4 regions of the Streptomyces sp. NPDC002138 genome follow, and region 2 is predicted to be linked to each of the others. Evidence: riboswitches for the same ligand, from Rfam matches in the RefSeq annotation. Region 2 holds a riboswitch; each other region holds the start of a gene.
What was found. Region 2 has a riboswitch for cyclic di-AMP ahead of ABT084_RS07835 (LysM peptidoglycan-binding domain-containing protein). Riboswitches for the same ligand answer to the same signal wherever they lie in the genome.
Positions count from the first base shown of each region.

Region 1: it holds a riboswitch for cyclic di-AMP, as region 2 does, so the genes downstream of both, ABT084_RS28540 (M23 family metallopeptidase) here and ABT084_RS07835 (LysM peptidoglycan-binding domain-containing protein) in region 2, are expected to answer to the same signal.
Region 3: it holds a riboswitch for cyclic di-AMP, as region 2 does, so the genes downstream of both, ABT084_RS29640 (transglycosylase family protein) here and ABT084_RS07835 (LysM peptidoglycan-binding domain-containing protein) in region 2, are expected to answer to the same signal.
Region 4: it holds a riboswitch for cyclic di-AMP, as region 2 does, so the genes downstream of both, ABT084_RS12090 (M23 family metallopeptidase) here and ABT084_RS07835 (LysM peptidoglycan-binding domain-containing protein) in region 2, are expected to answer to the same signal.

Region 1 is NZ_JBEOXE010000054.1:31,222-38,375, reverse strand. It holds gene ABT084_RS28555 (bifunctional acetate--CoA ligase family protein/GNAT family N-acetyltransferase) at 1-869, opposite strand, end outside; gene ABT084_RS28550 (HPr family phosphocarrier protein) at 1,092-1,373, shown strand; gene ABT084_RS28545 (GntR family transcriptional regulator) at 1,590-2,255, opposite strand; gene ABT084_RS28540 (M23 family metallopeptidase) at 2,439-3,245, opposite strand; cyclic di-AMP (ydaO/yuaA leader) riboswitch at 3,259-3,414, opposite strand; gene ABT084_RS28535 (M16 family metallopeptidase) at 3,598-4,965, opposite strand; gene ABT084_RS28530 (M16 family metallopeptidase) at 4,986-6,338, opposite strand; gene ABT084_RS28525 (DNA gyrase/topoisomerase IV subunit A) at 6,526-7,154, shown strand, end outside.
Region 2 is NZ_JBEOXE010000008.1:165,004-172,157, reverse strand. It holds gene ABT084_RS07845 (DUF5682 family protein) at 1-708, shown strand, start outside; gene ABT084_RS07840 (hypothetical protein) at 714-2,708, shown strand; gene ABT084_RS07835 (LysM peptidoglycan-binding domain-containing protein) at 2,702-3,520, opposite strand; cyclic di-AMP (ydaO/yuaA leader) riboswitch at 3,525-3,739, opposite strand; gene ABT084_RS07830 (dihydrodipicolinate synthase family protein) at 4,023-5,006, opposite strand; gene ABT084_RS07825 (LysR substrate-binding domain-containing protein) at 5,079-6,083, shown strand; gene ABT084_RS07820 (S-(hydroxymethyl)mycothiol dehydrogenase) at 6,221-7,154, shown strand, end outside.
Region 3 is NZ_JBEOXE010000060.1:2,273-9,426, forward strand. It holds gene eno (phosphopyruvate hydratase) at 1-1,259, opposite strand, end outside; gene ABT084_RS29640 (transglycosylase family protein) at 1,513-2,220, opposite strand; cyclic di-AMP (ydaO/yuaA leader) riboswitch at 2,223-2,398, opposite strand; gene ABT084_RS29645 (transglycosylase family protein) at 2,674-3,702, opposite strand; gene ABT084_RS29650 (cytochrome P450 family protein) at 3,840-5,174, opposite strand; gene ABT084_RS29655 (globin domain-containing protein) at 5,296-6,498, shown strand; gene ABT084_RS29660 (hypothetical protein) at 6,515-7,154, opposite strand, start outside.
Region 4 is NZ_JBEOXE010000014.1:50,960-58,113, forward strand. It holds gene ABT084_RS12080 (MBL fold metallo-hydrolase) at 1-1,159, opposite strand, end outside; gene ABT084_RS12085 (SGNH/GDSL hydrolase family protein) at 1,259-2,068, opposite strand; gene ABT084_RS12090 (M23 family metallopeptidase) at 2,207-3,220, opposite strand; cyclic di-AMP (ydaO/yuaA leader) riboswitch at 3,223-3,404, opposite strand; gene ABT084_RS12095 (tyrosine-protein phosphatase) at 3,713-4,519, shown strand; gene ABT084_RS12100 (aspartate aminotransferase family protein) at 4,583-5,989, opposite strand; gene hpnH (adenosyl-hopene transferase HpnH) at 5,986-7,017, opposite strand; gene ABT084_RS12110 (phosphorylase family protein) at 7,023-7,154, opposite strand, start outside.

The DNA.
Region 1 (7,154 bases), on a different contig from region 2:
CAGTCCGCGACCACCTCGGGGACCCGCTCGGCCGGAACCGCCACCACCGCGAGGTCGACCGGCTCCCCGATGCCGCCGAGCGTGCGGTGCGCCCGTACGCCGAGCAGCAGGTCGGAGGTCACGGCGTCGTTGACCGCGTACAGCGCGCCGTCGAATCCGCTGTCGCGCAGATTGCGCAGGGCGGCGGCGCCCACGCCGGTTCCCGTGCGGCTGGCGCCGATCACGGCGACGGAGCCCGGGGCGAGCAGGCGCTGGACGGAGCGGGCCTCGGCCCGCTGCTCGCGGGCGCGCTGGACGGCGAGCGACTCGGCGGTGGGTTCGAGGTCGAGGGTGAGGTGGACCGCGCCGTCCTCGAAGCTGCGCTTCTGCTCGTAGCCGGCCTCCTTGAACACCTTGATCATCTTGGTGTTGGCGGGCAGCACCTCGGCGGCGAACCGGCGGATCCCGCGCTCGCGCGCCACCGCGCCGATGTGTTCGAGGAGGGCGGAGGCGACCCCGCGGCCCTGGTGGGCGTCCTGGACGAGGAAGGCGACCTCGGCCTCGTCGGCGGCCCCGGAGGCGGGGCGGCCGTCGGCGCCGATCCGGTCGTAGCGCACGGTCGCGATGAACTCGCCGCCGACCGTGGCCGCGAGGCCCACCCGGTCCACGTAGTCGTGGTGGGTGAAGCGGTGCACGTCCTTGGCGGACAGCCGGGGGTACGGGGCGAAGAAGCGGTAGTACTTCGACTCGTCCGAGACCTGTTCGTAGAAGCTGACCAGGCGGTCCGCGTCCTCGGTCGTGATGGGGCGGATCCGGGCGGTGCCGCCGTCGCGCAGCACGACGTCCGCTTCCCAGTGGGCCGGGTACGAGGGGTCCGACGCGGTGGTCATGAGGCCACCCTAGAGCCTGCCTTGGGGCGAGGGCGGAAGAGCGGTCGCCGGGGCCGCATCGGCCCGGGGGCGTGCGCGCGGCGCGCTAGGCGAGCCGGGACGAACCAGTGCAAGCTGAGGAGGGCCGAACGGCAGGCGGATGGGGGTCGGAAGTCGGCCGGAGCATTCAGAGCGCCGTGAGAGACTGGTCTAGACAACCATTGGAACCTGAAGGGCATCACCATGGCAGAGCGCCGCGTCAACGTCGGCTGGGCCGAGGGCCTGCACGCTCGTCCCGCCTCGATCTTCGTCCGGGCGACGACCGCTTCCGGCGTCCCGGTGACGATCTCCAAGGCCGACGGCAACCCGGTCAACGCCGCGTCCATGCTCGCGGTCCTGGGCCTGGGCGCCCAGGGCGGCGAGGAGATCATCCTCGCGTCCGACGCCGAGGGTGCGGACGCCGCGCTCGACCGTCTGGCCAAGCTGGTCGCCGAGGGCCTCGAAGAGCTCCCCGAGACCGTCTGACCCCGGGGCCCGGCCCCCGCACCACGCACGGCGGAGCCGTGGCTCCCGGAACCCCGGGGGCCACGGCTCCGCGGCTTTTCCAGACCATCCGGCCGGGGCGCGAATATCCACTCGCGACATCCACCGCCGACTTCCGACTTCCGGCCGCCGATATCCGTGGCGTCATAAAGGGAAGCGGAAATAGCCGCCCCACCCGTCCTTTGTATACGCGCCGTGTTAAAGGCCGCCGCTCGCCGTGTTTACGGCAGGTTGCGAAGTCCTCACGCGCAGCCGGTGCGCCCCCGCCGCGCGGTCCGCGTGGGCCGCGGTCAGCGCCCGCGCCCGCTCCGCGTCGCCGCGCGCCACCGCGTCCACGATCGCGCCGTGCTCCGCCCAGGACTCCACCGGCCGCACGGGGGCGTCCACGACGTACATCCAGGCCACCTTGTGCCGCATCTGGGTGAGCAGCGCGATCAGGCCGGGGCTGCCTGAGGCCTGCGCGAGCGTCTCGTGGAACCAGCCCCCCAGGGCCCGCAGATCGTCCCCCTGCCCCCTCCTGGCCCGCTCCTGCCCCAGCCTGACCAGCCCCCGCAGCACCTTGAGGTGCGCCTCGCCGCGCCTGTGGGCGGCGCGGGCCACGGCGAGGGGCTCCAGCAGCATCCGGACCTCCAGCAGGTCGGCCGCCTCCTGCTCGGTGGGCTCGGCGACACAGGCGCCCGCGTGCCGGCGGGTGGTGACGAAGCCCTCGGACTCCAGGGTGCGCAGGGCCTCGCGGACGGGGACGCGGGAGACTCCGTAACGCCGGGCGAGCACCTCCTCGGTGAGCCGGACGCCCGGTCCGAAGACCCCGGAAACGATGTCGTCGCGGATCGCCGTACAAACCGCGTGCGCGGGAATTCGCAAGACCGGACCTCCGCTGAATACCGCTGCCGCCGATTCCATTGCGTCGACTCTATTGCAACACGCGATATTTTCCGAGGACGGGCGGAAATGAGCGACCACGACGGGCCACCGGCGCCGCGCGCACGACGCGAAGGCCCCGGCTCGATGAGCCGGGGCCTTCGGGACGCTGCCGTGCGGGCGGGATCAGATGTTGACGCCGCGGGCCCGCAGGTAGGTCAGCGGGTTGATGTCCGAGCCGTACGACGGGCCGGTGCGGGCCTCGAAGTGCAGGTGCGCGCCGCTGACGTTGCCGGTGTCGCCCGACAGGCCGATCTGCTGCCCGGCGGTGACCTGCTCGCCGGCCGAGACGCTCAGCCGGGAGAGGTGCGCGTACTGGGTGTACGTACCGTCGTTGTGCTTGATGACGATGTTGTTGCCGTACGCGCCGCCGTTGCCGGCCTCGACGATGACGCCCGCGCCGACGGCGCGCACGACGGTGCCCACACCGGCGTGGAAGTCGATGCCCGTGTGGCTGCCGGAGGACCACATGCTGCCGCCGACGCCGTACTGGGTGCTGACGTAGGAGCCCTCGATCGGCGTCACGAAGGCGTTGAGGCGCTTGCGCTCCTCTTCGCGGTCCGCACGCTCCTTGGCCTCGCGCTCGGCCTTGACCTTGGCCTCGGCCATCCGCTTGGCCTCGGCCGCCTTCGTCCGCGCCTCGTTCTCGGCCTGCACCCTGAGGGCGGTCGCGTCGGCGGCGTTGCGCTGGGCGTCGGCCTGGGCCTCGAGGTCACCGGCGAGGTCGGGGGCGACGACGGCCTTCATGTTCGAGTCGGCCGGAGGGGTGCTGCTGTGGTTGTCCGCGGCGAAGGCCGGGGCGGCGAGGGTGGCCGCGACGCCGGTGGCGGCGAGGGCGGCTATGCCGGCGACGCTTGCGGTCTTCCGGCTCAGACGGCTGGAACCGCGGTGCTTGCCGCCGGAGGAGGAGGCACGAGAGCTGCCGAACGCCATGAAGGGGCTGATCCTTTCCTTCCTTCTCGCCTACCGGGTTAGCTGACGGGTTCGGAGCAGGAAGGTCTCCTACGGGCCCTCTCTCGCGAGACGGTCCGATTCACCCCAGGGACTGTGGGTCCCCGGCTCCCCAGGCTCGCGCCTGACGGGGACTCGGCGATCGCTGCCCGGTGCCGCGAGTGCGGCGCGTACAACTGACGGACAGCACGGCCGACGCTAGGCGGATCATCCGGTAATCACCAAACACACACGCCCCATTGTTACCTACGTCACGTGACATAGAAGCAACCTCTCCACCAAACGGACAAAAGGGGTTCTGGTGGTCAAGCCACCAGAACCCCTCCTCGCACGCTCAGTTGGCGACGACGCTCACGTCACCGATTCCGAGGGCCCGCACGGGCGCCTCGATCTGCGCGGCGTCGCCGACCAGGACCGTGACGAGACGGTCCACCGGGAAGGCGTTGACGACGGCCGACGTGGCCTCCACCGTGCCCGTCTCTGCCAGCCGCGCGTACAACTGCGCCTGGTAGTCGTCCGGCAGGCCCTGCTCGACCTGGTCGGCCAGGGTCCCCGCGACGGACGCGGCCGTCTCGAACTTGAGCGGGGCGACGCCCACCAGGTTCTGCACCGCCACGTCCCGCTCGGCGTCGGTCAGGCCGCCCTCCGCGAGGGTGCGCAGCACCTTCCAGAGGTCGTCCAGCGCCGGGCCGGTGTTCGGGGTGTCCACCGACCCGCTGATGGCGAGCATCGACGCGCCGGTGCCGTCGGCCGTGGACCGCAGCACCTGCCCGAAGGCGCGCACGCCGTACGTGTACCCCTTCTCCTCGCGCAGGACCTTGTCCAGACGGGAGGTCAGGGTGCCGCCCAGGCAGTACGTGCCCAGCACCTGGGGCGCCCAGACCCGGTCGTGCCGGTCCGCGCCGATCCGCCCGATCAGCAACTGCGTCTGGACCGCGCCCGGCCGGTCCACGATGACCACGCGGCCCGTGTCGTCCGCGGTGATCGGCGGCACGGGGAGCGGCGCGGCGGCGTTGCCCGTCCAGGTGCCGAGGGTGTCCGCCAGGACGGCGTCCAGGTCGATGCCGGTCAGGTCGCCGACCACGACCGCGGTGGCCGTGGCGGGGCGCACGTGGGCCTCGTAGAAGGCGCGTACGGCCGCGGAGTCGATCCGGGCGACCGTCTCCTCGGTGCCCTGGCGCGGGCGGGACATCCGCAGCGTGGCCGGGAACAGCTCCTGGGAGAGCTGCTTGGCGGCCCGGCGCTGCGGGTTGGCCAGCTCGTGCGGGATCTCGTCGAGCCGGTTGCGCACCAGGCGGTCGACCTCGGAGTCGGCGAAGGCGGGGGCGCGCAGCGCCTCGGCGAGCAGGCCCAGGGCCTTGGCCAGGCGGGAGGCCGGGACCTCCAGCGAGACCCGGATGCCCGGGTGGTCGGCGTGCGCGTCGAGGGTGGCGCCGCAGCGCTCCAGCTCGGCCGCGAACTCCTCGGCGGAGTGCTTGTCGGTGCCCTCGGACAGCGCGCGGGCCATGATGGTGGCCACGCCGTCCAGCCCGGCCGGCTCGGCGTCCAGCGGGGCTTCGAGGTTGATCTCGACGGCCACCACCTGCTGGCCGGGCCGGTGGCAGCGCAGCACGGTCAGGCCGGTCGCCAGCGCGCCGCGCTCGGGGGCGGGGAACGCCCACGGCTTGGCCTCGCCGGGCTGCGGCTGGGGGTGGAAGGTCATCGTGACGGCTGCGGTGTCGCTCACTGCTCCACCCCTTCGTTCTCGTCGTTCTCGGCGGCTTCCTCGGCGTCCTCGGCCGCGATCGGCTCGTAGACGAGCACCGCGCGGTTGTCCGGACGCAGGCGGGCGGCGGCCACGGCCTGGACCTCCTCGGCGGTGATGTCGAGGACGCGGCCGACGGCGGTGAGCGCCAGTTGCGGGTCGCCGAAGAGGACCGCGAAGCGGCACAGTTCGTCGGCGCGGCCGGCCACCGTGCTCAGCCGGTCCAGCCATTCGCGCTCCAGCTGGGCCTGCGCGCGCTCCATCTCCTCGGCCGTCGGGCCCTCGGCGGCGAACCGCGCGAGTTCCTCGTCGACGGCGGCCTCGATGTCGGGTACCTCGACCCCGCCGGAGGTCTTGACGTCCAGCCAGCCGAGCGAGGGCGCGCCGGCCAGGCGCAGCATGCCGAAACCGGCGGCCACGGCGCTCTGGTCGCGGCGCACCAGGCGGTTGTGGAGCCGGGAGGAGTCACCGCCGCCCAGGATGGTCAGCGCCACGTCGGCGGCGTCGCAGTCGCGGGTGCCGTCGTGCGGGAGCCGGTAGGCGGCCATCAGGGCGCGGGCCGGGACCTCCTCGACGATCTCCTCGCGCAGCTGGCCGCCCATGGTGTCGGGCAGCGCGCCGTCGCGCGGCGGCTGCTTGCCGTCGTGCGAGGGGATGGTGCCGAAGTACTTCTCGACCCAGGCGAGCGTCTGCTCGGGGTCGATGTCCCCGACGACCGACAGCACGGCGTTGTTGGGCGCGTAGTACGTGCGGAAGAAGGTCCGCGCGTCCTCCAGGGAGGCCGCGTCCAGGTCGGCCATCGAGCCGATCGGCGTGTGGTGGTACGGGTGGCCCTCCGGGTAGGCGAGGGCGGTCAGCCGCTCGAACGCCGTGCCGTAGGGGACGTTGTCGTAGCGCTGGCGGCGCTCGTTCTTGACGACGTCGCGCTGGTTCTCCATGGACTCCTCGTCCAATGCGGCCAGCAGCGAGCCCATCCGGTCCGCCTCCAGCCACAGCGCGAGTTCCAGCTGGTGCGTCGGCATCGTCTCGAAATAGTTGGTCCGCTCGAAGCTGGTGGTGCCGTTGAGCGAACCGCCGGCGCCCTGGACCAGCTCGAAGTGGCCGTTCCCGGGGACGCTCTTCGAGCCCTGGAACATCAGGTGCTCGAAGAGGTGAGCCAGACCGGTCCGGCCCTTGACCTCGTGACGCGAACCGACGTCGTACCACAGGCAGACCGCGGCGACCGGGGTCAGGTGGTCCTCGGAGAGCACCACGCGCAGGCCGTTGGCCAGGCGGTGCTCGGTCGCTGTCAGGCCGCCGGAGCCGGCCTGAGCTGTGGCCGTGTGACCCATGGGCATGTGGTCCCTTCGATCGCGATGTAGAGAATTCCGTCAGACCTGTCACTGTATGCAAGCGCGTCGGCCCCTGGAGAAGTTCCCGGGTCACTCCTGGGTCGGAGTCGGCGTTGTCGGTGCCTCGGGCCACAATGGTCCGCGTCAGACCCAGCCCCCATCACCATGGTTAAGGAGCCGCGCAGCGATGGCCCGCCGCAGCACGAAGACCCCGCCGCCGGAGGATTTCGAGGAGAAGATCCTCGACATCGACGTCGTCGACGAAATGCAGGGCTCCTTCCTCGAGTACGCGTACTCGGTGATCTACTCCCGCGCCCTGCCCGACGCCCGGGACGGCATGAAGCCGGTACACCGCCGCATCGTGTACCAGATGAACGAGATGGGCCTGCGCCCCGACCGCGGTTACGTGAAGTGCGCCCGCGTCGTCGGCGAGGTCATGGGCAAGCTCCATCCGCACGGTGACGCGTCGATCTACGACGCCCTCGTGCGCATGGCCCAGCCCTTCTCGATGCGCCTGCCGCTGGTCGACGGCCACGGCAACTTCGGTTCCCTCGGCAACGACGACCCGCCCGCCGCCATGCGGTACACCGAGTCCAGGATGGCCGACGCCGCCTCGCTCATGACGGAGTCCATCGACGAGGACACCGTCGACTTCACCCCGAACTACGACGGCCAGGAGCTCGAACCCGGGGTCCTGCCCGCGGCGTACCCGAACCTGCTGGTCAACGGCGCGTCGGGGATCGCGGTCGGCATGGCCACCAACATGCCCCCGCACAACGTGGGCGAGGTCATCGCCGCCGCCCGGCACCTGATCCG
Region 2 (7,154 bases):
GTGCGCAAGGAGCTGGCCACCCGGCTGCGCCCGGCCCTCTCGGGCCTGTCCACCCCGCGCCCCACCCGCCGCCCCGGCGGCATGCTGGACCTGCCCCGGACCCTGCGGGCCAATCTGGCGCACGCCCGCAGGCTGGACGACGGCCGGGTGGTCGTCGTACCCGAACGGCCGGTGTTCAGCACCCGGGTGAACCGCGAGGCCGACTGGCGGCTGATCCTCGTCGTCGACGTCTCCGGTTCGATGGAGGCCTCGGTCGTCTGGTCCGCGCTGACCGCCGCCGTACTGGCGGGAGTTCCCATGCTCTCCACCCACTTCCTCGCCTTCTCCACGGAGGTGGTTGACCTCACGGGCCAGGTCGAGGACCCCTTGTCGCTACTGCTCGAAGTACGGGTCGGCGGCGGTACGCACATCGCCGCCGGGCTCGCGCACGCGCGCTCGCTGATCACCGTGCCGAGCCGCACGCTGGTCGTCGTGGTCAGCGACTTCGAGGAGGGCGGGCCGCTCGGCGGGCTGCTCGGCGAGGTCCGCGCGCTGGCCGCCTCGGGGGCCCGTCTGATGGGCTGCGCCGCCCTCGACGATTCCGGTACGCCCCGCTACTCCGTCCCGGTCGCCCGGCAACTCGTCGCGGCCGGAATGCCGGTGGCCGCCCTCAGCCCCCTCGCCCTGGCCCGCTGGGTCGGCGACCGCCTCCGTGGAGACCGCCCGTGATCCCCATCCCCGACACCGATACGGCCGGCACCGGAGCGGGCGGCACCGATCGGGCCGCCGCGCTCGCGCCGGTGGCCGCCGACGTGCTCGCCGAGGCCGTCGGGCAGCTCAGCCCCCGGTTGCGCAAGAAGCTCGACGCCACCGTCGAAACCTGCGCGGCGGGCAGTCCGCCGGCCCTCACGGCGGCCGACGGGAGCGTCTCCTACCGCTTCGGCGAAGACGCCCTGGTCACCCTGCGACCCGGACCCTCCGGGACGGTCACCGATCCCGGCCAGGCCACCTGCAGCTGCCTCCTGAACCCCCGCTGCCTCCACCGCACCGCGGCCCTCGCGGTGTCCCCGCTCGCCGAACCCAAGGAACCCGCCGCGGAAAAGGAACCCGCCGCGGAACCGGAAGAGCCGGATCCGGGAGCCGGGTCCGCCGTCCAGGACCGTCACGAGCCCGGCACCACCGCACCCCGCACCCCCTCCGAGCCGGCCGCCGAACCGGAACCGGAACTCCCACCCGCACTCGAGCCCGAACCCCCGCTGACCGCCGCGCAGGTGGTGGCCGCCGCGGCCCTGTGGGAGGCGGCCGCCGTGGCACTGGCGGCGGGGGTCCCCGCGGGCGGAGCCGTCGTCCAGGCCGAGCTGCTCCGGGCCGCCCACACCGCGCGCCTCGCGGGGCTGCCGCGCGCCGAGGCTGCCGCGCTCCGGGTGGTCCGCGGGCTGCGCGCCGCCCGCGAGCGCAGTGCGGCCCAGCGCCTGACCGAGCTGACCGGAGCTTTCCGGGAGCTGCTGTACACCGCCGCGGTGCCGGACCCCGGCGGTGCGCGGCGCGGCTACCGCTCCGGCGGCAGCCTGCGCGTGCACGGTCTGTGCCGGGAGCCGGTGCTCTCCGCCGCCGGGCACGGGGGAGTGGTCACCCACCTCGTCGGCTCCGACGGCGCCCGTTACACCCTCGCCGACGTCCGCCCCGGCGGCCTGGCCCGGGCCCGTGGCGCCGGATCCGCCTCCGTGGCGCTCGGCGGCGCCGCCCTCGACCACGCCGGTCTGGCGCGGGGCGGTCTGCTGGTGTCGGGGGCCACGGTCTCCGAGGACGGCCGCCTCGGTGCGGGCCGCGGGGTACGGGCGACTCCGCTGCGCGGGATCGACTGGAGCGCGGAACCGGCCGCGGCCGCCCTCTTCGCCCGCCCGGCCGCCGACGCGGTGGCCCGGGCCCTGGCCGGCTCCGCGACCGGGTGGCCCACCGCCGACCCCGGGCTGCTCGGCTGTGACGTGCTGGTGGTCGGCCCGGCGGGGGACCGGCTGCTGGTGCGCGAGCTGTCGCCCGACGGCTCGGTACGTCCGGACGCGCCGCTGATCGGCCTGGTCCCGGCCCATCCGCACCCGGAGCTGCCGCACACCGCGAACCTGCGCCGCCTCGCGGAGCGTCCCGGGATGGCGCTGCGCGTGCTGGGGCGGCCCGATCCGGACCGGGCCGCCACCCTGCGCCCGCTCGCCGTCGGCCCGGTGCCCGGAGCGGCGTACACGCTGCGGCTGCCGCCGGAGTGGCTGGGCCGGGCCGACCTCGGCTACGACCGGCTCCAGGGGGCCCACCTCCCGGCCGGAGCCCCGGGACCCGCCGCGGGCGTACCGGACGTACCGCCCGTACCGCCCATGCCGAACACTCCGCACCTGCCGACGACCCCGGATCCGCTGCGCGACTCACCGCTCTGGCGGGTTCGACGGCTGCTGGAATCCGGGGTCGCGGGGGGCCGCCGGGCGGTGGCGGAGGCGGCGCGGGGCGATCTCGCCCCGGCCGGGGGTCCGGAACCGCTGCGCCGGGCCGGGTTCGCGGCGGCCGGGGAGCTGACCGCGGAGCTGGCCGCCGAGGCGGACCGGCGCTCCCGGGACGTCTTCGGCCGCCTCGTCGATCCCGGGGCTGACCGCTACGCGTGGGCCTGGCTGGCCGCGGCCACCCATCTGCACGCCGCGCAGCGGTCGTTGGTGGCCGCGTCCTGGTGTGCTTCGGCTCAGTAGGCGCTGTTGACGTTGTCGATCGAGCCGTAGCGGGCGGCGGCGTAGTTGCAGGCCGCGGTGATGTTCGCGACCGGGTCGTAGGAGTCGGCCGCGGTTCCGGGCACGTGGTACGCCCGGAAGGTGGGGTCGATCACCTGGAGGAGGCCCTTGGAGGGGATGCCCGCCGCCGCGTTGGAGTCCCAGTTGTTGATCGCGAGGGGGTTGCCCGAGGACTCGCGCAGCACGTTGCGGCGAATTCCGTCGTAGGTACCGGGAATTCCGTGCTGGGCCATGATCTCCAGCGACTGCCGGATCCAGCCGTCGAGGTTGTTGGCGAACAGCGTGGTGGGCCGCGCGGAACGGTCGGCCCGGGCGGGCTCGGCCGCGGAACCCCGCGCCGCGGGCGCCGTCGTGGCGGCCGCCGTTCCCGAACTCGCCTTCGCCGGGCCGCCGATCGTCAGCTTGGTGCCCGGCCGAATGACCGACGGGTCGCTGCCGACCACCGCGCGATTGTCCTCGTACAGCTTCTTCCAGCCGCCGCTCACGGAATGCGATTGTGCGATCTTGGAAAGGGTGTCACCCGCCACCACGGAATAGATCTTGGGTGCGGCCGCCTTTGCGGCAACGCCGGAAACCGAGGTCGAAACCGAGGTCGAAACCGAGGCCGCGGCCGAGGTGGTGGTCGTGGCCGGCTGGGCCGCCGGCTGCGCGGCCTCGGCGCCGGAAGCGCTGATCAGGGGGAGAGCGAGTGCGATGCCACCGGTGCCCGCGACGGCGAGCAGTCGGGCGAGCTGGCTGGTCTTGGGACGGCGGTGCTTGCCCGTTGCGGACATGGCGAATTCCTCTCCGTCGCCTGCGAGGTGAGCTGTCGGGTTCGGACGGGAGCTGTCCGGCCGCGCCGTGGCACGGCATGTTCCAGACATGCGTGAGACATGAAGGAGACATGCGTGTCAGTGGCGCGACTTCACCCCGAGCCCGTCCGGATTCAAGATCCGGACCGGCGGCCTACCTGGTTCCCCCGCTCCTGCCGTACGTGAGTGGGATGGGTTCCCGGGTGGCGGCAGGATTTGGCGGTCCACCCGGATTGCGGTGACCGTAAGCGAGGGGGGAGGCAGGGAGCAAGGACTTGAATTCCACGCGGTGATCGGTATATCGATACCGGCCGGTGGAATTCATCCCGGCCGTGCCGGGCGGGGAATGCCGAATTTCATTGCGGCGCCCGGAATTACGCGTTCCGCAGGCCTCGCGGGGGACTTGGAGGGGGGCCGTCCGGCGTGACTCACATCACCGGAGGCCCGCCCCTACCGCATTCAAGGGCAAATCACCCATACATACTTATTCAGGCAGCTCCGCGAGCCGGCGCAAAGCCTCTCGCACCGAGGTCCGGCCGGCCGGCAGCAGCGGCAGCCGCACATCGGGCGTCGGGATCCGCCCCTGCGCGTGCAGCACCCCCTTCAGCACCACCGGATTCGGCTCGGTGAACACGGCCGCCGACAGCCGGGCCAGCGCGTGCCCCAGCGCCCGGGCCCCCACCGCGTCACCCGCCCGCCACGCCGCGTCGAGCGCGGCGAACCGGTCCGTGGCCAGATGTGCCGAGGCCAGGATCCCGCCGCCGGCCCCGAGGGCGAGCAGGGGCGAGACGTACGCGTCGTCGCCCGCCATCACCGTGAACCCGTCCGGCAGTTCGCCCAGCAGTGCCACCGTGTCCTCGTCGATGCCGCCCACGGCGTACTTGACCCCCGCGACCCCGGGCAGTGCCCCGAGCGCCCGCAGCGCCCGGGCGTGCAGGGGCTGACCGGTCCGGTAGGGGATGTGGTAGACGATCAGCGGTACGGGAGCGAGCGCCGCCAGCCGCTCGAAGTGCGCCAGCACCCCCGCCGCCGAGGGCCGCACGAACGACGGGACGGTCACCAGCGCGGCCCGGGCCTCCGGCCACCGCCGCAGCCGCTCCAGCGCGGCCTCGCTCGCCCGGGTGCCGCTGCTCCCCGCCCCCACGCTCAGGAACGCCCCGCGCTCCCGGCAGACCCGGGCGCACACCTCGGTGACCGCGTCGCGTTCCGCCTCGTCCAGGCTCGCGGCCTCGGCGGTCGTGCCGAGGGCGGCGATGCCGGTCGCGCCCGCCGTGAGCACCTCGTGGGCCAGGGCCTCCAGGGCGTCCAGGGCGACGCCGCCGGACGCGTCGAAGGGGGTGATGAGCGGTACGTGGATGCCGTGCAGGAAGGGGGTTGTGGGGTGGGAGGTGGTCGTGGGGTGGGCGGGGGTCGTGGGGTGGGCGGGTCCGGCCACCGTGTCCTGTGCCGTCTGCTGCTTCTGCGCCATGGGTACGAGGGTGGCCGGACCCCGAGCATCGGGTCCAGTTCGCATTTCTTTCCCTACCCGTAAGCTGAGCCGATGCTCGACCTACGCCGCCTGCGCCTGCTGCGCGAACTCGCCCGCCGCGGCACCATCGCCGCCGTCGCCGAGGCGCTGGCCTTCAGCCCCTCGGCCGTCTCCCAGCAGCTCTCCGTCCTCGAGCGCGAGGCGGGTCTGCCCCTGCTGGAGCGCACCGGCCGCCGGGTCCGGCTCACCCCCGCCGGTCACCATCTGGTCGGCCACGCGGAAGCGGTGCTGGAGCGCCTGGAACAGGCCGAGGCGGATCTCGCCGAAGCCCGGGGCGGGCCGGCCGGGGCCCTGCGCGTCGGTGCCTTCCCGACCGCGACCCGGGCCATCGTGCCCGCGGCCCTCGTCACCCTCGCCCGGCGCCACCCGGCCCTCGAGGCGATGGTCTCGGAGACCGACCCCGCCGCCGTCGCGGACGCCCTGCGGGCCGGTGACCTGGATGTGGCGCTGGTCCACGAGTACGACTTCGTTCCCGCGCCCGAGGAGCCGGGCCTGACGGCCGAGCCGCTGTTCCGTGAGGCGATGTACCTCGCGGAACCGGCCCCGCCCGGCCCCGCGGCCCCCGGTCCCGAACCGGCCCCTGCCTCCACCCCTGCCGCGGGGCCCGATCAGGGCGCGCTGCTGCGGGCCCACCGCCGCGCGCCCTGGATCACCGCGACCCCCGGCACCCTCTGCCACGCCATGACCGTCCGGGCCTGCCAGGCCGCCGGCTTCACCCCGCGGGAGCGCCACCGGGTGGACGACTTCGCGACCGTGCTCGCCCTGGTCGCGGCCGGGCAGGGGGTGGCCGTCGTACCGCAGCTCGGCGTGACCGGGTCCGTCGGGTCCGTCGGGCCCGCGGTGTCCGGGGCGCCGGGTGAGTCCGGGATGCCCGCCGTGCCCGGGGTGCGCCTCACCCGGTTGCCGATGGAGCGGCGTACGAAGATCGCCTTCCGGAGCGGGGCCGCGGCCCACCCGGCCGTGGCCGCCTTCGCCGCCGCCCTGCGCGCGGCCGTACCACCGGACCTCGCGCCGTAGAGGTGGTGATCGCCGCAGCCGAGCCGAGCCCCGGCCCTCGTCGAAAACGTGACACAACTCCCGCACCGGGCCACCCGTGCGGGCCCCGCCGTGTACGTTCGCGGTACGGGACGGATCACATGAGAGCGGGGTATGACGTGACGCATCGCGTACGAGGGGTCATCGCACGGAGCAAGGGCGCACCGGTGGAGACGACAACGATCCTCGTGCCCGACCCGGGACCCGGTGAGGCGCTCGTACAGGTGCAGGCCTGCGGGGTCTGCCACACCGACCTGCACTACCGCGAGGGCGGCATCAACGACGCGTACCCCTTCCTCCTCGGCCACGAGGCGGCCGGAGTGGTCGAAGCCGTCGGGCCCGATGTCACCGGGGTCGCCCCCGGTGACTTCGTGATCCTCAACTGGCGGGCCGTGTGCGGCCGTTGCCGGGCCTGCAAGCGCGGCCGCCCCTGGTACTGCTTCGACACCCACAACGCCACCCAGCCCATGACCCTCGAGGACGGCACCCCGCTCTCCCCGGCCCTGGGCATCGGCGCCTTCGCCGAGAAGACCCTGGTCGCCGCCGGGCAGTGCACCAAGGTCGACCCGGCGGCCTCGGCCGCCGCCGCCGGACTGCTGGGCTGCGGCGTGATGGCGGGCCTGGGCGCGGCCATCAACACCGGCAACGTCGGCCGCGGCGACTCGGTGGCCGTCATCGGCTGCGGGGGCGTGGGCAACGCGGCCGTCGCCGGGGCCGCTCTGGCCGGTGCGGGCCGGATCATCGCGGTGGACCTGGACGACCGCAAGCTCGAACTGGCCAGGGGACTGGGCGCCACCCACACCGTCAACGGCCGCACCGAGGACGTGGTCAAGGCCGTCCAGGCGCTGACCGGCGGAAACGGCGCGGACGTCGTCATCGACGCGGTCGGCCGCCCGGAGACCTACCGGCAGGCCTTCTACGCCCGTGACCTGGCCGGGACCGTGGTCCTCGTCGGCGTCCCGACACCGGAGATGACGCTCGAACTCCCGCTGCTCGACGTCTTCGGCCGCGGCGGCGCCCTCAAGTCCTCCTGGTACGGGGACTGTCTGCCCG
Region 3 (7,154 bases), on a different contig from region 2:
CGGCCCGCGTACACCGCGGCGTCGTCGAGGATCTCCTCGATGCGCAGCAGCTGGTTGTACTTGGCGACGCGGTCCGAGCGGGCCGGGGCGCCGGTCTTGATCTGGCCGCAGTTCACGGCGACGGCGAGGTCGGCGATGGTGACGTCCTCGGTCTCGCCGGAGCGGTGCGACATCATGCACTTGAAGCCGTTGCGCTGGGCCATCTCGACGGCGTCCAGGGTCTCGGTCAGCGAACCGATCTGGTTCACCTTGACGAGCAGGGCGTTGGCCGAGCCCTCCTCGATGCCGCGGGCGAGGCGCTCCGGGTTGGTGACGAAGAGGTCGTCGCCGACGATCTGGACCTTGGTGCCCAGCTTGTCGGTGAGGGTCTTCCAGCCGGCCCAGTCGTCCTCGTACAGCGGGTCCTCGATGGAGACCATCGGGTACGCGGAGACGAGCTCCTCGTAGTACTCGGTCATCTCGGCGGCCGAGCGGGACTGGCCCTCGAACTCGTACTTGCCGTCCTTGTAGAACTCGGACGCGGCGACGTCGAGCGCGAGCGCGATGTCCTTGCCCGGGACGTAACCGGCCTGCTTGATGGCCTCGACGATGAGGTCGAGCGCGGCGCGGTTGGACTCCAGGTTCGGCGCGAAGCCGCCCTCGTCGCCCAGACCGGTCGAGAGGCCCTTGGTGTGCAGGACCTTCTTGAGGGTGTGGTAGACCTCGGCACCCCAGCGAAGGGCTTCGGAGAAGGACTCCGCGCCGATCGGGGCGATCATGAACTCCTGGATGTCGACGTTGGAGTCGGCGTGCGACCCACCGTTGAGGATGTTCATCATCGGAACGGGCAGCAGGTGCGCGTTCGGGCCGCCGAGGTAGCGGAAGAGCGGGAGGTCCGAGGCCTCGGACGCGGCGTGGGCCACGGCCAGGGAGACGCCGAGGATCGCGTTGGCGCCCAGGGAGCCCTTGTTGTCGGTGCCGTCCAGGTCGAACATGGCCTGGTCGATCAGACGCTGCTCGGTGGCGTCGTAGCCGACGAGCTCCGGGCCGATCTGCTCGATGACGGCGAGGACGGCCTTCTCGACGCCCTTGCCCATGTAGCGGTTGGGGTCACCGTCACGAAGCTCGATGGCCTCGAATGCACCGGTGGAGGCGCCGGACGGAACTGCAGCACGGCCGGTGCTGCCGTCGTCGAGGCCAACCTCGACCTCGACCGTGGGATTGCCTCGGGAGTCCAGGATTTCCCGGGCTACGACGACGTCGATGGACGGCACGAGCATCTCCTTCTGGGATGTGACGCTGGGTGTGCGGTGGCGTGTCAGGCCGTGGGACGGCCTTGCCGCTTAGAGCCTAACCGGCTCCGGGCACTCGGTCGGCCGACCAGCCGCTCCGTGGGATGAAAAAGGGTCTGAATACCCCTCTTACGTGACATACGGCAACGCCTGGGCGGGATGCCGGCCCCGGACGCACCACCGCCCGGCGCGTGAGGGGATACGCGCCGGGCGGTGGGGAACGCGAGTGTTACCGCGGGATTCAGCTGAGCTTCAGCTTCTGCCCCGGGAAGATCAGGTCGGCGTCCTTGACGATGTCCTTGTTCAGCTCGAACACCTGCTGCCAGCCGCCCTTGACGCCGTTCGCCTGGGCGATGGTGCCGAGGGTGTCGCCCGACTTGACCTCGTAGGAGCCGTTGCCCGTCTTGGGAGCCTCGGCCGCCGGGGCGGACTTGGTGGGGGCCGGGGTCTCGGCGCGCTCGGAACGGGTGACCGGGGCCTCGGGGCGCTTGGTCTCCTGCTTCGGCTCGGCCTTCTTCTCCGGCTTGCTCTGCGGCTTCGGCTTGCTGGGGGTCTCGGCCGAACCACCGTTGTAGGAGGAGCTCGACAGGCCCACGCCACAGGACGGCCACGCGCCCTTGCCCTGGCCCTTGAGGACCTTCTCGGCGATGGCTATCTGCTGCGACTTGGTGGCCTGGTTGGCCTGCGGGGCGTAGGCCTTGCCGCCGTAGGCGGCCCAGGTGGAGGACGAGAACTGAACGCCGCCGTAGTAGCCGTTGCCCGTGTTGATGGACCAGTTGCCGCCGGACTCGCACGCGGCGACGGCGTCCCACTGGGAGGCGGTCGCGGCGCTCGCGGCGCCGGCGGTCATCAGCGGAGCCGCCACGGCGACACCGGCGACACCGACGAGGGTGACGACACGGGTGGCCTTGGAGGCGCGACGGTGCTTGCCCTTGCCGGAAAGCAGCATGGTTTTCTCCTCACCGACGCCTGCGAAGTGAGCTGTCGGGTTCGGGCGGATGAGTTGCCCGGTCGCGCACCGAGGAGGTGCGCGGCTTAACCCCAAGCCGGTTCCGTGACCATCTCTCAATGGCCGGTTCCGGCACTTACCTTGGTTCCCCCGCTCCTGCCTTCGGCGCTTGCGCGACGACTGTTTCCTCCGTCCGCCGGCAGGATTCGGCGATGCGGTCGAAGGAGCCCGCGGTGGCGAGCGATTCAGAAGGTAGACAGGTCTCTCCCCGATGTTCAACGAGGGACATCGGGGAGAAACGGGCCCTACTTGCGCTCCCGGGGCGGGTGTTTGCGCAGGTGAGAGCGGGGTTTCCGGCAGTCGCCGACCAGGACACGCCAGTTGAACGGAAGAGATGCATGTCTCACTTGCACGAAAGGGACATACACGGCGATCTTCCCGCCCTAAGTGCCCCTATTTATGGCTTAGATCGAGATTCTGCCCCGGGGTGATCAGGTCGGCATCATGCCCGATGACCTGCTGATTGGCCTCGTAAAGGGCATTCCAGCCACCCTCGACTCCCTTGGCCTTCGCGATGGCCGTCAGGTTGTCGCCGCTCTTGACGGTGTACGTCGGGTCCGACAGGGCGTCAGGGGCGTTCGGAGCCTCGGCGGCGGGCGTTCCGCGGTGCTTTCCGCCACCCTCGCCCGTTTCGCCCTGCGGGAGGGCCACGGAGCCGGAAGGCGTCGACGGGGCCGCCGGGTTCGCCGGGGTCGAGGTCGCGGGAGCCGGAATGCCGGACGGCGAGGTCGACGGGCCGGTCGGGAGCGCCGGGGTGCCGGGCGTGGCCGGAGCGGGCGTGCCCGTGTGCCCCGTCGGCGCGCCGGGGCCGCCGGACAGCGGGTCCGGGGCCGGCATGACGGGCAGTACGGAGGTCAGCGGGGAGTCGGGCATCGCCGGCGGGGCGCTGGGCGAGGTGGTGGCCCCGGGGATGTGACCGGTCGAGGTCGGCGTCGACGCGGGGGCCGGGCCGCCGACCGGAGCCGGGGTGCCCTCGGGGCGCACCGGGGTCGGCGCGACCGAAGCGGAATGGCCGGGCGTGCCCGGATCGACGGTGGGCGCGGGGCCGGTGCGGGTGAGTCCCGAGGACTCCCCGCACAGCGGCCAGGCCTGCGGCCCCTGCGAGGCGAGCACGCGCTCGGCGATCGCGATCTGCTGCGAGCGACTGGCGAGGTCGGGCCGCGCCGCGAACTCCAGCCCGCCCGCGCTCTTCCACTGCTCCAGGGTGAACTGGAGGCCGCCGTACGACCCGCTGCCGAAGTCGGCGCTCCAGGTCCCGCCGCTCTCGCACTCCGCCACCCTGTCCCAGGTGGTGGTCTCCGCCGCGTTCGCGCCGGAGGCGGCGAACAGCGGTAGAGCGAGTGCGGAGCCGGCGACTCCGGCGGTGACGACAAGGGCGGGGACCTGACGGGGGCGTCTGTGGCGGCCGTTCCCGGAACGCATGAGGGTGGACCTTTCGCGTGGCGGTGGGGGGCGACGCGAACCTAGCCGGGTTCGAACGCTTGTCACAAGTCGATGATGCGCAGATCACGTCGAGGTCACAGAGTTGACTCTGCGTCAGTTGAGGCCCATGGAAGGGTTTATTCCGCATCTGAAACGTTTGGGGGTGTGAAGCGGACGGGAAGCGTGCGCAGGCCACGCATGATCAGTCCGCCGCGCCAGCGCAGCTCCTCGGGGGGAATGGCGAGTTCCAGATCGGGTAGACGCGTCAGCAAACTCGCGAGCGCCGTCTGGCCCTCCAGCCGGGCCAGCGGAGCGCCCAGACAGTAGTGGATGCCGTGTCCGTATCCGAGGTGCTGATTGTCGGTCCGCGAGAGGTCCAGGGTGTCCGGATCCTCGAACCGCGCGGGGTCGCGGTCGGCCGCCGCGAGGACCACGAGCACCGGATCGCCCGCCGGGACGTCCTGGCCGCCCAGGGTCAGCGGCTCGGTCGCATAGCGCCACGTCGCCAGCTCCACGGGTCCGTCGTAGCGGAGCAGCTCCTCGATCCCGGTCGCCAGCAGAGCGGACTCGCCGGCGGAGAGGGACTCCTGGAGGAGCGCGCGCTGACGCGGGTTGCGCATCAGGGCGTAGGTGCCGTTGCCGATCAGGTTGATGGTGGTCTCGAACCCGGCGAAGAGGAGCACGAAGCACATGGCGGTGGCCTCGGCCTCCGTCAGATGGTCGCCGTGGTCGCTCGCCCGGATCAGGTCCGAGATGAGGTCGTCGCCCAGGTCGTCGCGCTTGCGGTGGATCAGCTCTCCGAGATAGGCGCGGATCTTCTTCACGGAGCGGGCGACGCCGCCGCGCGGCCCGCCGCCGTGGCGGATCATCATCCCGGCCCAGTCGCGGAAGTCGTCCTGGTCCTCGCGCGGTACGCCGAGCAGGTCGCAGATGGCGTAGATGGGGAGCGGAAAGGCGAACTCGTGGATCAGGTCGGCCTCCCCCTTCTCCGCGAAGGCGTCGATGAGCCGGTCGGTCAACTCCTGGACCCGCGGGGCGAACTCGGCGACCCTGCGCGGGGTGAACGCCTTCGACACCAGGCGCCGCAGCCGCGTGTGGTCCGGCGGGTCGATGTTGAGCAGGTGCGTCATCAGGCCCGCGCTGCGCTCGCCGGGAATGCCCGTCTTGCCCGGCTCGGCGTGGTGCACCGGGTTCTTGCTCAGCCGCTGGTCGGCGAGGGCCTGCCGGGCGTCGGCGTACCGGGTGACCAGCCAGGCCTCGACCCCGCTGGGCAGCTTGGTGCGGTGCACGGGTGCGTGCTCGCGCAGCCAGGCGTAGGCGGGATACGGGTCGGTCGCGAACTCCCACGTGAAGAGTTCGGGTCCGGCGGCGGGGCAGCCGCCTTCGCGGCCGGCGGCGGGCTCGGCGGCGGGCTCGGCGGCAGCCTCGGCGGAGGACTCGGCAGGGGGCTCGGCGGGGGTTTCCTGGTGCACCCGCCGACCGTACCCCGCCCCTCGCCGGTCATCCCATATGACTGGTTTTCCGCGGCTGGCCGTAGATCACCCTTCCCTTGACCCCGGGATCGCGGCCGCTCCTACTGTCGCTCTTGTGGATGTGAGGATCTTGAAGAGCAGTTTCGCCGTGGTGGAGCGACGGGCCGAGCACGCGGTCAAGTACTTCTACACCCATCTGTTCTGGAACAATCCCGGCATTCGTGAGCTCTTCCCGGCCGCCGCCCCGGACATGGAACGCCAGCGGGACCGGCTCTTCGCCGCCCTCACCCATGTGATCGCGCACATCGACGACGAGACCCTCATCCCCTATCTCCGCGACCTCGGCCGCGACCACCGCAAGTTCCTCGCGCGCCCCGAGCACTACGACGCCGTCGGCGCCAGCCTGCTCGCCGCGCTCGCCGAGGCCAGCGGGCCCGCCTGGACCCCGGTCGTCGAGGAGGCGTGGAGCGCGGCCTACCGGGCGATCGCCGACCTGATGACCGCGGGCGCCGCCGCGAGCCAGGACCCGCCGTGGTGGGACGCCGAGGTGGTGCGCCACCTCCGGTACGGCACGGACATCGGCGTCCTGACGCTGCGGCCGCACCTGCCGCTCCCCTATCTCCCCGGCCAGTACGTCAGCGTGAGCTGCGCCCGGGTGCCGACCACCTGGCGCACGTACTCCCTCGGCAACGCGCCCCGCGCCGACCACACCGTCGACCTCCACGTCAGCCGGATCGAGGGCGGCCGCCTCAGCACCGCCCTGGTCCAGGACGTCGCGCCCGGCGAGGTGCTGCGGCTCGGCGCGGCGGGCGGCCGGGTCACCCTGCGCCACGAGGGCCGTCCCGCCACGTTCATCGCGGCCGGGACGGGCTGGGCGCCGGTGCGCGCCATGCTGGAGGAGCTGATGGCGCGGCCGCCGGGGCACGACGTACGCCTCTTCGTCGTCGCGCGCGACGGGGCGCACCTCTACGACCGGCCCCTGATCGACAGCTACGCGGACCGGCACCCCTGGCTCGCCGTCACCTACATCACGCCCGCGCCCGGCCGGCACCGCAACGAGGCGACCGGGCGGCTCGCGACCGCGCTCGGCAACCGCGGGCTCTGGCCGGACCAGGACGTCTATCTGTCCGGGCCGCCGCAGTTCATCGACGAGACCGCCGCCCTGCTGCGGGACCTGGGCGCCCTCCCGGGCCGGATCTTCCGCGACGCGGTGCCCGCCGCCTCCGGCGCGGGCCACGTCCGCCCGGTGGGTTTCGGCGAATGGTTCCTGAACCGGCCCGACCCGCACTGGCACGACCCCGGCGGCCGGGACCCGCGGCGCTGAGCGCGCGGCGCGCGGGTCAGCCCCTCGTCGTCGCGCGGTACGCCGCCACGGCGGGCGCGAGGACGGCCTCCACCCCGGCGCGCGGCCTCTGCGAGCCGATCTTCTGCACCGTGAGGATCACGTCGCCCTCGCGGACGAACGCCGACTCGCTGATGAAGGGGTCGGCGGAGCCGGGCATGACGGTCGAGATCCGGAGCACCAGGCCGTCGTCCGCCGGAACGTCCGCCGGCGCGACCGTCACGGTCTCCACGCCGTGGTCACCGTCGGCGTACGTGGTCGTATAAGAGGGACAGCGCCCCGCCGCGTCGCGGACGGCGCTCATGACGGCCGCCGCCTGGCCGGGCGCGTACCGGTCGAGCACCTCCTGGCCGAACCAGCTGTCGTCGACGCCCCCGTCCTCGATGGTGTCGGTGGCGAGCTGGCGCTCCAGCCCGACCGCCACGTCCTCCAGGGGGCGGGCATGGCGCGGCACGAAGGACTCGACGCCCAGTTCGGTGCAGGGCATCGAGGCGATCGGCACGGTGGAGGCGGGGGCGTGGGGCGCGCCGGTCGTCGTCGCGTTGATCTGCTCGGTCATCAGCAGGAAGCCCTGCGGGAGCCGGGCCGCGGTCAGCAGACCGTCGCGCAACCGTCCCTGCGACGAGCCCGGGGCCGAC
Region 4 (7,154 bases), on a different contig from region 2:
CGGGCCGGGACGCGGAGCCGTGCCCGGCCACGGGGGTCGGCGCCCCGGCGAACGGGCGCCACCACGGCTCGGCCGGGGCGTCCGCCGCACCCGGCTCGAAGGGCCGGCCCGGCACGGGCAGCGCGATCGCGGCGCCCGCCCGGCCGGCGGCCGACAGGGTGCCCTCGCCCGGCTCGTCCCACGGGTGCGGGGCCAGGTTGAAGGTGCCCCAGTGGATCGGCAGCATCGTGCCGTGCGGGACGCCGCCCTGGAGGTCGAGGTGGGCGGTCATGCCCTCCTCCGGCGTCATGTGGATGTCCGGCCAGTACTCGGAGTACGCGCCGATCTGGATCATCGTCGCGTCGAACGGGCCGTGCTCCGCGCCGATCTCCTTGAACCCGGGGAAGTAGCCCGTGTCACCGCTGTGGAAGATCCGGTGCTCGTCGCCCGCGACGACCCAGGAGGCCCACAGCGTGAACTGCTGGTTGCGCAGGCCCCGCCCGCAGAAGTGCCGCGCGGGGGTCGCGGTCAGCGACAGCCCGGCGATCTTGGTGCTCTCGTTCCAGTCGAGCTCGCGCAGCCGGTCGGCGGGGACGCCCCAGCGCTCCAGGTGCGCGCCGACGCCGAGCGGGACCGCGAAGACCGTGTCCGTACCGGCCAGGGCCTTGATCGTCGGCAGGTCGAGGTGGTCGTAGTGGTCGTGCGAGATCACCACGACGTCGACCGGCCCCAGCGCGGCCAGCGGCACCGGCACCGGGTGCAGCCGCTTGGGTCCGGCGAAGGGGAAGGGGGAGCACCGCTCGCCCCAGACCGGGTCGAACAGCACGCGGCGCCCGTCGATCTCGGCGAGCACCGTGGAGTGCCCCATCCAGGTCAGCCGCAGGCCGCTGACCGGCGGTTTCGCCAGATCGGCCAGGGTGGTCGGATGAACGGGGACGGGGGCGCCGGGATTGCGCCGGACCCGCTGCTCCTTGTGGAAGTAGATCTTGGCGAATTCCAGCATCGAGCCGGAGGGTCTGGTCCTCGCCCCGACTGGATTCTGGAAGACGCCGTCGGCGAAGTTCGGCGAGCGCAGGATCCGCTCCATCCGCGCGCCGGACGGATCCGCGCCGAAGGCTTCGGGTCGCAGGGCGCGCAGCCGCGGACGCAAGGGACGGGAGCCGGGGCCGGAGCCGGTCAAGGCGCCTCCAGAGAGGAAGTGAGCAGGGCTGGTCGTACGTTCTACCACCATCCCAACGCGCACCGGCCCCGAAGGATTCCGCTTCCCGCCCCCGGCTCGCTACAGCGGCAGGAGATCCGGGCGCTTGGCCGCCATGTGGTCCCCGGAGGACTCCCCGCGCAGGCGCCGGCCGATCCACGGAACGAGGTACTCGCGCGCCCACTGGATGTTGTCCCGGGTGACCTCGGCCGAGCCGCGCGGCTGCTGCGGAGGCCACGGCTGGTCCGGGTCCGCGGGCACCTCCAGCCCCAGCACCTGGGCGGCGCGCAGCGCGACCCGGGTGTGCCCCTCGGGCGAGAGGTGCAGCCGGTCGCCGTCCCAAGCACGCCTGTCCTGGACGGACTTCAGCGACCAGAGGTCGAGCACCGGGCACTCGTACCGGTCCGCGATGGACCGGACGTGCGCCGAGTACGTCGCCACCTTGCCCCGGATGTGCTTGAGCACCGGCACCCCGCGGGTGTCGAAGCCGGTGGTGATCATCACCTGGCCGACGGAGCCGACCAGGTCGGCGAGGGCGGCCTCGAACCGCTCCGCCACGTCGTCGGGGTCGCTCCCGGGCCGGATGATGTCGTTGCCCCCGGCACAGAAGGTGACCAGGTCGGGGGCCAGCTCCTTGGCCCGGGGGACCTGGTCCGCCACGATCTGGTCCAGGAGCTTGCCCCGCACGGCCAGGTTGGCGTACCGGAAGTCGTGCTCCTCGCGCTGATCGGCCAGGAGCACGGCGAGGCGGTCGGCCCATCCGACGCAGATGTCCCCCGGCCCCGGATCCCCCACCCCCTCGGTGAAGCTGTCCCCGATCGCCGCGTACGAGCCGATGCCCTGCAGTGCCGTCTTCACTGTCGTCGTCTTTGCCGTCGTCTTCGTCGTCATCGCTGTCGCTGCCACGAGAAGACATCTTTCACCCCAGGACGTGACCTACGCCACCGTAGGCAGGCCTTGACGGACCGTGATCTATACCACCTGGTCAGTAAGGAATAAGTGAGGAATCCGTCAGGTGCCCCGGTGCCGTCAGACGTTCACGCCCTGGGCGCGGAGGTAGGCCAGCGGGTCGATGTCCGTGCCGTAGCCCGGACCCGTGCGGATCTCGAAGTGCAGGTGCGGGCCGGTGACGTTGCCCGTGGCGCCCGAGAGGCCGATGCTCTGGCCCGCGGTGACGCTCTGGCCGACCGAGACCGACAGCTGGGACAGGTGGCCGTACTGCGAGTAGCGGCCGTCGGCGTGCCGGATGACGACCTCGTTGCCGTACGCCCCGCCCCAGCCCGCGGAGACCACGGTGCCCGCGCCGACGGCGCGGACGGTGGTGCCGGTGCCCACGGCGAAGTCGACGCCGGTGTGGTAACCGCTGGACCACATGGCGCCGGGGGTCCGGTACTGGGTGGTGATGGAGGCGGAGACCGGGGCGACGAAGCCGGAGGCCGAGGTGGCCTTGGTGCCGGTGCCGGTGCCGGAGCCCTTCGCGGTGCCGGAGCCGGCGGCCTCGTCCGAGGTGCCCTTGCCCGCACCCTTGCCGGTCGTGGCGGCCGGTTCCCCGGAGCCGCCTTCGTCCGACGTGTCGGCGCCGGCGCCCGCCACCGGGGCCGGCTCGGCCGGAGCCGACTCCTCGACCGGGGCCGGGGCCTGCGCCCGGCTGCCCAGGGTGAGCTTCAGCCCCGGGTGGATCAGCGACGGGTCGGCGCCGACGGCCTCGTGGTTGTCCTCGTAGAGGCGCTGCCAGCCACCGCTCAGGTGCCGCTCCGCGGCGATCTTGGAGAGGTAGTCACCCGGGACCACGGTGTACACGGCGGAGGTCTGCGCCGCCGCCGACCGCAGCGCCACCGGAGCCTGGGCCGGCCGCGCCTGGGCCGGAATCGCGGCGGTGGCCGAGGTGGCGGTGGCCGAGGTGGCGGTGGACGTGGCGGCGGCGTGCGCGCCCGCCGCGCCCATCAGCGGCAGCGCGAGCGCCGCGCTTCCGGTCCCGGCGACGACGAATCCGCGGGTGATCGCGGCGGACTTCGGGCGGCGGTGCTTTCCCTTTGCGGGCATGGCGAATTCCTCTCCGTCGCCTGCGAGGTGAGCTGTCGGGTTCGGACTGGAGATGTCCGGCCGTAGGTGCACGGCTTCACCCCGAGCCGTCCGGAGGAAAGATCCATGAGGGGATCTCGTCCGGAACGGCGGCTTACCTGGTTCCCCCGCTCCTGCCGGGCGCGTGAATCGTCGGGTGCGGTTTCGGATGGTGGCAGGATTAGGCGGTCCATCCGGGTGGACGCGAAGGTATTCCGTCCGGACGCACGGAACAAGCCGTGAATTCCCCAAGGGAATGGCCCGGGTGAGGGATCGACGGAATTCCGGTCACCCTCCGTGGAATCACCGGCGGCAACAACCGTCCCCGCAAGGCAATTCGGCTTTCGCGATCACACACTCACGGTCACCGTATGATCCTGCTCACGGGGCCCGGCCCGATCTCCCCGGCCCTTGCGGCAAGTTACCCTGAAGTAGCGCAATCCGGACATGCCACGACGATACGGAGGAGTCCCCGTGACCCAGCAGATACCCCAGCACCCCTCCACGGAGCCGGAGCTGACCGGAGTGCGCAACTTCCGTGACGTGGGCGGGCTTCCGACCGCCGATGGACGGAGGGTCAGATCAGGACAGGTCTTCCGAAGCGGACATCTGGCACATGCCACCGAAACCGATACGGAATTCCTCGCCTCGCTCGGTCTCCACACGGTCTTCGACTTCCGCAACGCCGCCGACCACGCCCTCGAGGGCCCGGACGTCGAGCTGCCCGGCGTGCGCAACGTCAACCTGCCGCTCTCCGACCCGGCGGACGGCACGGAGTTCTGGCGGATGGTGCGCGACGGCGATGTCGAGCAGCTGCGCGAGGTCCTCGGCGACGGCAAGGCCGCCCGCCGGATGGCCAACTCCTACCGGGAGATCGTCCGCACCCGCACCGCGGAGCACCGCCAGGTCGTCCAGGCCCTCGCCCAGGACCACGTTCCGGTCCTGATGCACTGCGCGGCCGGAAAGGACCGGGCCGGCCTCTCGATCGCCGTCACCCTGCTCGCGCTCGGCGTCGAGCGTGAGGCGATCGTCGCGGACTACCTGGAGTCGAACGCTCCGCACCGCCGCTACAAGGTGCGCCGCAGCGGCGAGTCCGCCGAAGCCCGCTCGCCCGAGGTGATGGAGCTGCTCGCCCCGCTCTTCGACGCCCGCGCCGAGTACCTGCACGCGGCCTTCGAGACCCTGGAGGAGATCTGGGGCAGCCTCGACCGCTACGTCGCCGAGGGCCTCGGACTCACGCCCGAGACCCTCGGCCGGCTGCGCGACCGGCTCCTCGTCTGACCCGGCCGACATCCGACGGCCGCCCGGGCGGCCGTCGGCCGGATCCCGGGCGGCGGCCCGCGGTCAGCGGTTCGCGACCGCCTGCTTGACCAGGGTCCTGCCGAAGTCCCACATCAGAGCGCCCCCGCCGTGGGCGTCGTCCATGACCTCCCGGAAGGCGCCCACGAAGCGGTCCACGTCCGCCTCGTCCACGATCAGCGGCGGAATGAGCTTGATCACCTCCAGGTGGTCACCGGACACCTGGGTCAGGATCCGGTGCTTCTGGAGCAGCGGTACGACGACCATCTGCGCGAAGAGCCCCTTGCGGGCCGCCTGGAGCATGGTCCACCGGCTGCGCAGGCCGAGCGAGGACGGCCGGCCGAACTCGATGCCGATCATCAGCCCCCGGCCGCGCACCTCGTGCAGCAGCTCGTACTCGTCCACCATCGCCGCGAGCCGGCCGCGCAGCAGGTCGCCCATGGCGCGGGCGTTGGCCACGACCGCTTCGTTCTCCATGACCGAGAGCACCGCGAGCCCGGCCGCCATCGCCTGCGCGTTGGAGCCGAAGCTGGCCGAGTGCACGAGCACCCGGTCCATCGACGAGTACACCTTCTTGAAGATCCAGTCCTTGCCCAGGGTCGCCCCGACCGGCACGTAGCCGCCCGACAGCGCCTTGGCCACGCACACCAGGTCCGGTTCGACCCCGGGCTCGTGCTGGTAGGCGTAGAACTCCCCGGTCCGGCCGAGACCGGTCTGCACCTCGTCCGCGATCAGCAGCGCCTTGTGCCGGTGCAGCAGGTCCTGCGCGGCGCGCAGGAAGCCGGGCGGGGCCTCGAGCACCCCCTTGCCCTGGATCGGTTCCACCACGAAGGCGGCCACGTCGCCGCGCTTCAGCTCGCGCTCCAGGGCCGCCAGATCCCCGAGCGCGATCTTGGTGTCGGGCAGCAGCGGCGCGAACCCGTCCCGGAATCCCGCCTCCCCGTTCACCGACAGGGAGCCGGTGGTGAGCCCGTGGAAGGCGTGGTCGCAGTACAGGATCCTGGGGCGGCCCGTGGCGAAGCGGGCGAACTTGAGCGCGGTCTCCACGGCCTCCGTACCGCTGTTGCCGAAGAAGACCCGGTCCAGGTGCGGGCTGTAGGACAGCAGTTTCTCCGCCAGCAGCCCGGGCAGCGGCTGGCAGTCGAAGCGGGTGAGGTCGGCGAGCTGCGCGTCGAGCACGTCGTGCAGGGCGCGCCGGACGACGGGGTGGTGGCGGCCCAGCCCCATCACCCCGAAGCCGGCGAGCATGTCGAGGTAGTCGTGCCCCTCCGCGTCCCAGAAGTGGGCTCCCTCGGCCCGCTCGTAGACCTTGTCGAAGCCGATGGTGTGCAGCATCCGCGGCAGCTGGTGGTTGAGGTGACGGGCGTGCAGTTCGTAGCGCTCGCCGCCCCGCTCGGCCAGCAGGGAGCCCAGGTCGAACTCCTTGCCGGGGCCCCCCGGGGCCGCCGTCATACCCGCTTCTCCCAGTTGCCCCCCACCGTCTCCCGGGCCGCCCGCAGGGATTCCTTCAGCGAGCCCATGGTCGCGAGGACGGCGGTCGGCTCGTACCCGCAGTGCGCCATGCAATTCGCGCAGCGCGGGTCCTTTCCGCGGCCGTACTTGCTCCAGTCGGTGTCCTCGATCAGTTCCCGGTACGTCGGTACGTACCCGTCGCTCATCAGATAGCAGGGGCGCTGCCAGCCGAACAGCGAGTAGTTGGGAATGGCCCAGGCCGTGCAGGGGAAATCGGCCTTGCCTTCCAGGAAGTCCAGGAAGAGCGGGGAGTGGTTCAGCCGCCAGCGGCTCCGGTTTCCGCCGGAGAATGCCTTGCGGAAGAGTTCCCTCGTCTGTTCCACGCCCAGGAAGTGCTCCTGGTCGGGGGCCTTTTCGTACGCGTAGGCGGGCGAGATCATCATCTCGTCGACCTGGAGGTCGTCATTGAGGTAGTTGAGCACCTCGATGATGGTCTGCGGGGTGTCGGTGTTGAAGAAGGTGGAGTTCGTGGTCACCCGGAAGCCGCGCCGCTTCGCCTCCTTGATGGCCGCGACGGCCTCGTCGAAGACGCCTTCCTTGGCGACGGACTCGTCGTGCCGCTCGCGCAGGCCGTCGATGTGGACGGCGAAGGCGAAGTAGGGCGAGGGCGTGAACTTCTCGATCTTCTTGCGGAGCAGCACCGCGTTGGTGCACAGGAATACGTACTTCCGCTTGGCCACCAACTGCCGCACGATCTCGTCGATCTGCGGATGCATCAAGGGCTCGCCGCCCGCGATGGACACCATGGGCGCGCCGGACTCGAGTACGGCGCCGACCGCCTGGGCCACCGGCATGCGCTGCTTGAGCACCCCGGCCGGGTGCTGGATCTTCCCGCACCCCTCGCAGGCCAGGTTGCAGGCGTAGAGCGGTTCCAGCTCGACGATCAGCGGGAACTTCTCACGCTTGCGGAGCTTCTGTTCGAAGAGATACGTCCCGACCCTGATGGACTGTCGCAGCGGCATGGCCATCTGGCTCACCTCCTGGGGAGCAGCGAAGAACGGTGCCATTCGTAAAATGCGGGTAGTACCGCACGCAATACGCGGAAGGCCGATATTCCACCGCGTACGGTGCCGATTCGGACCAGCTCATGCTCCGGAGCGTCCAC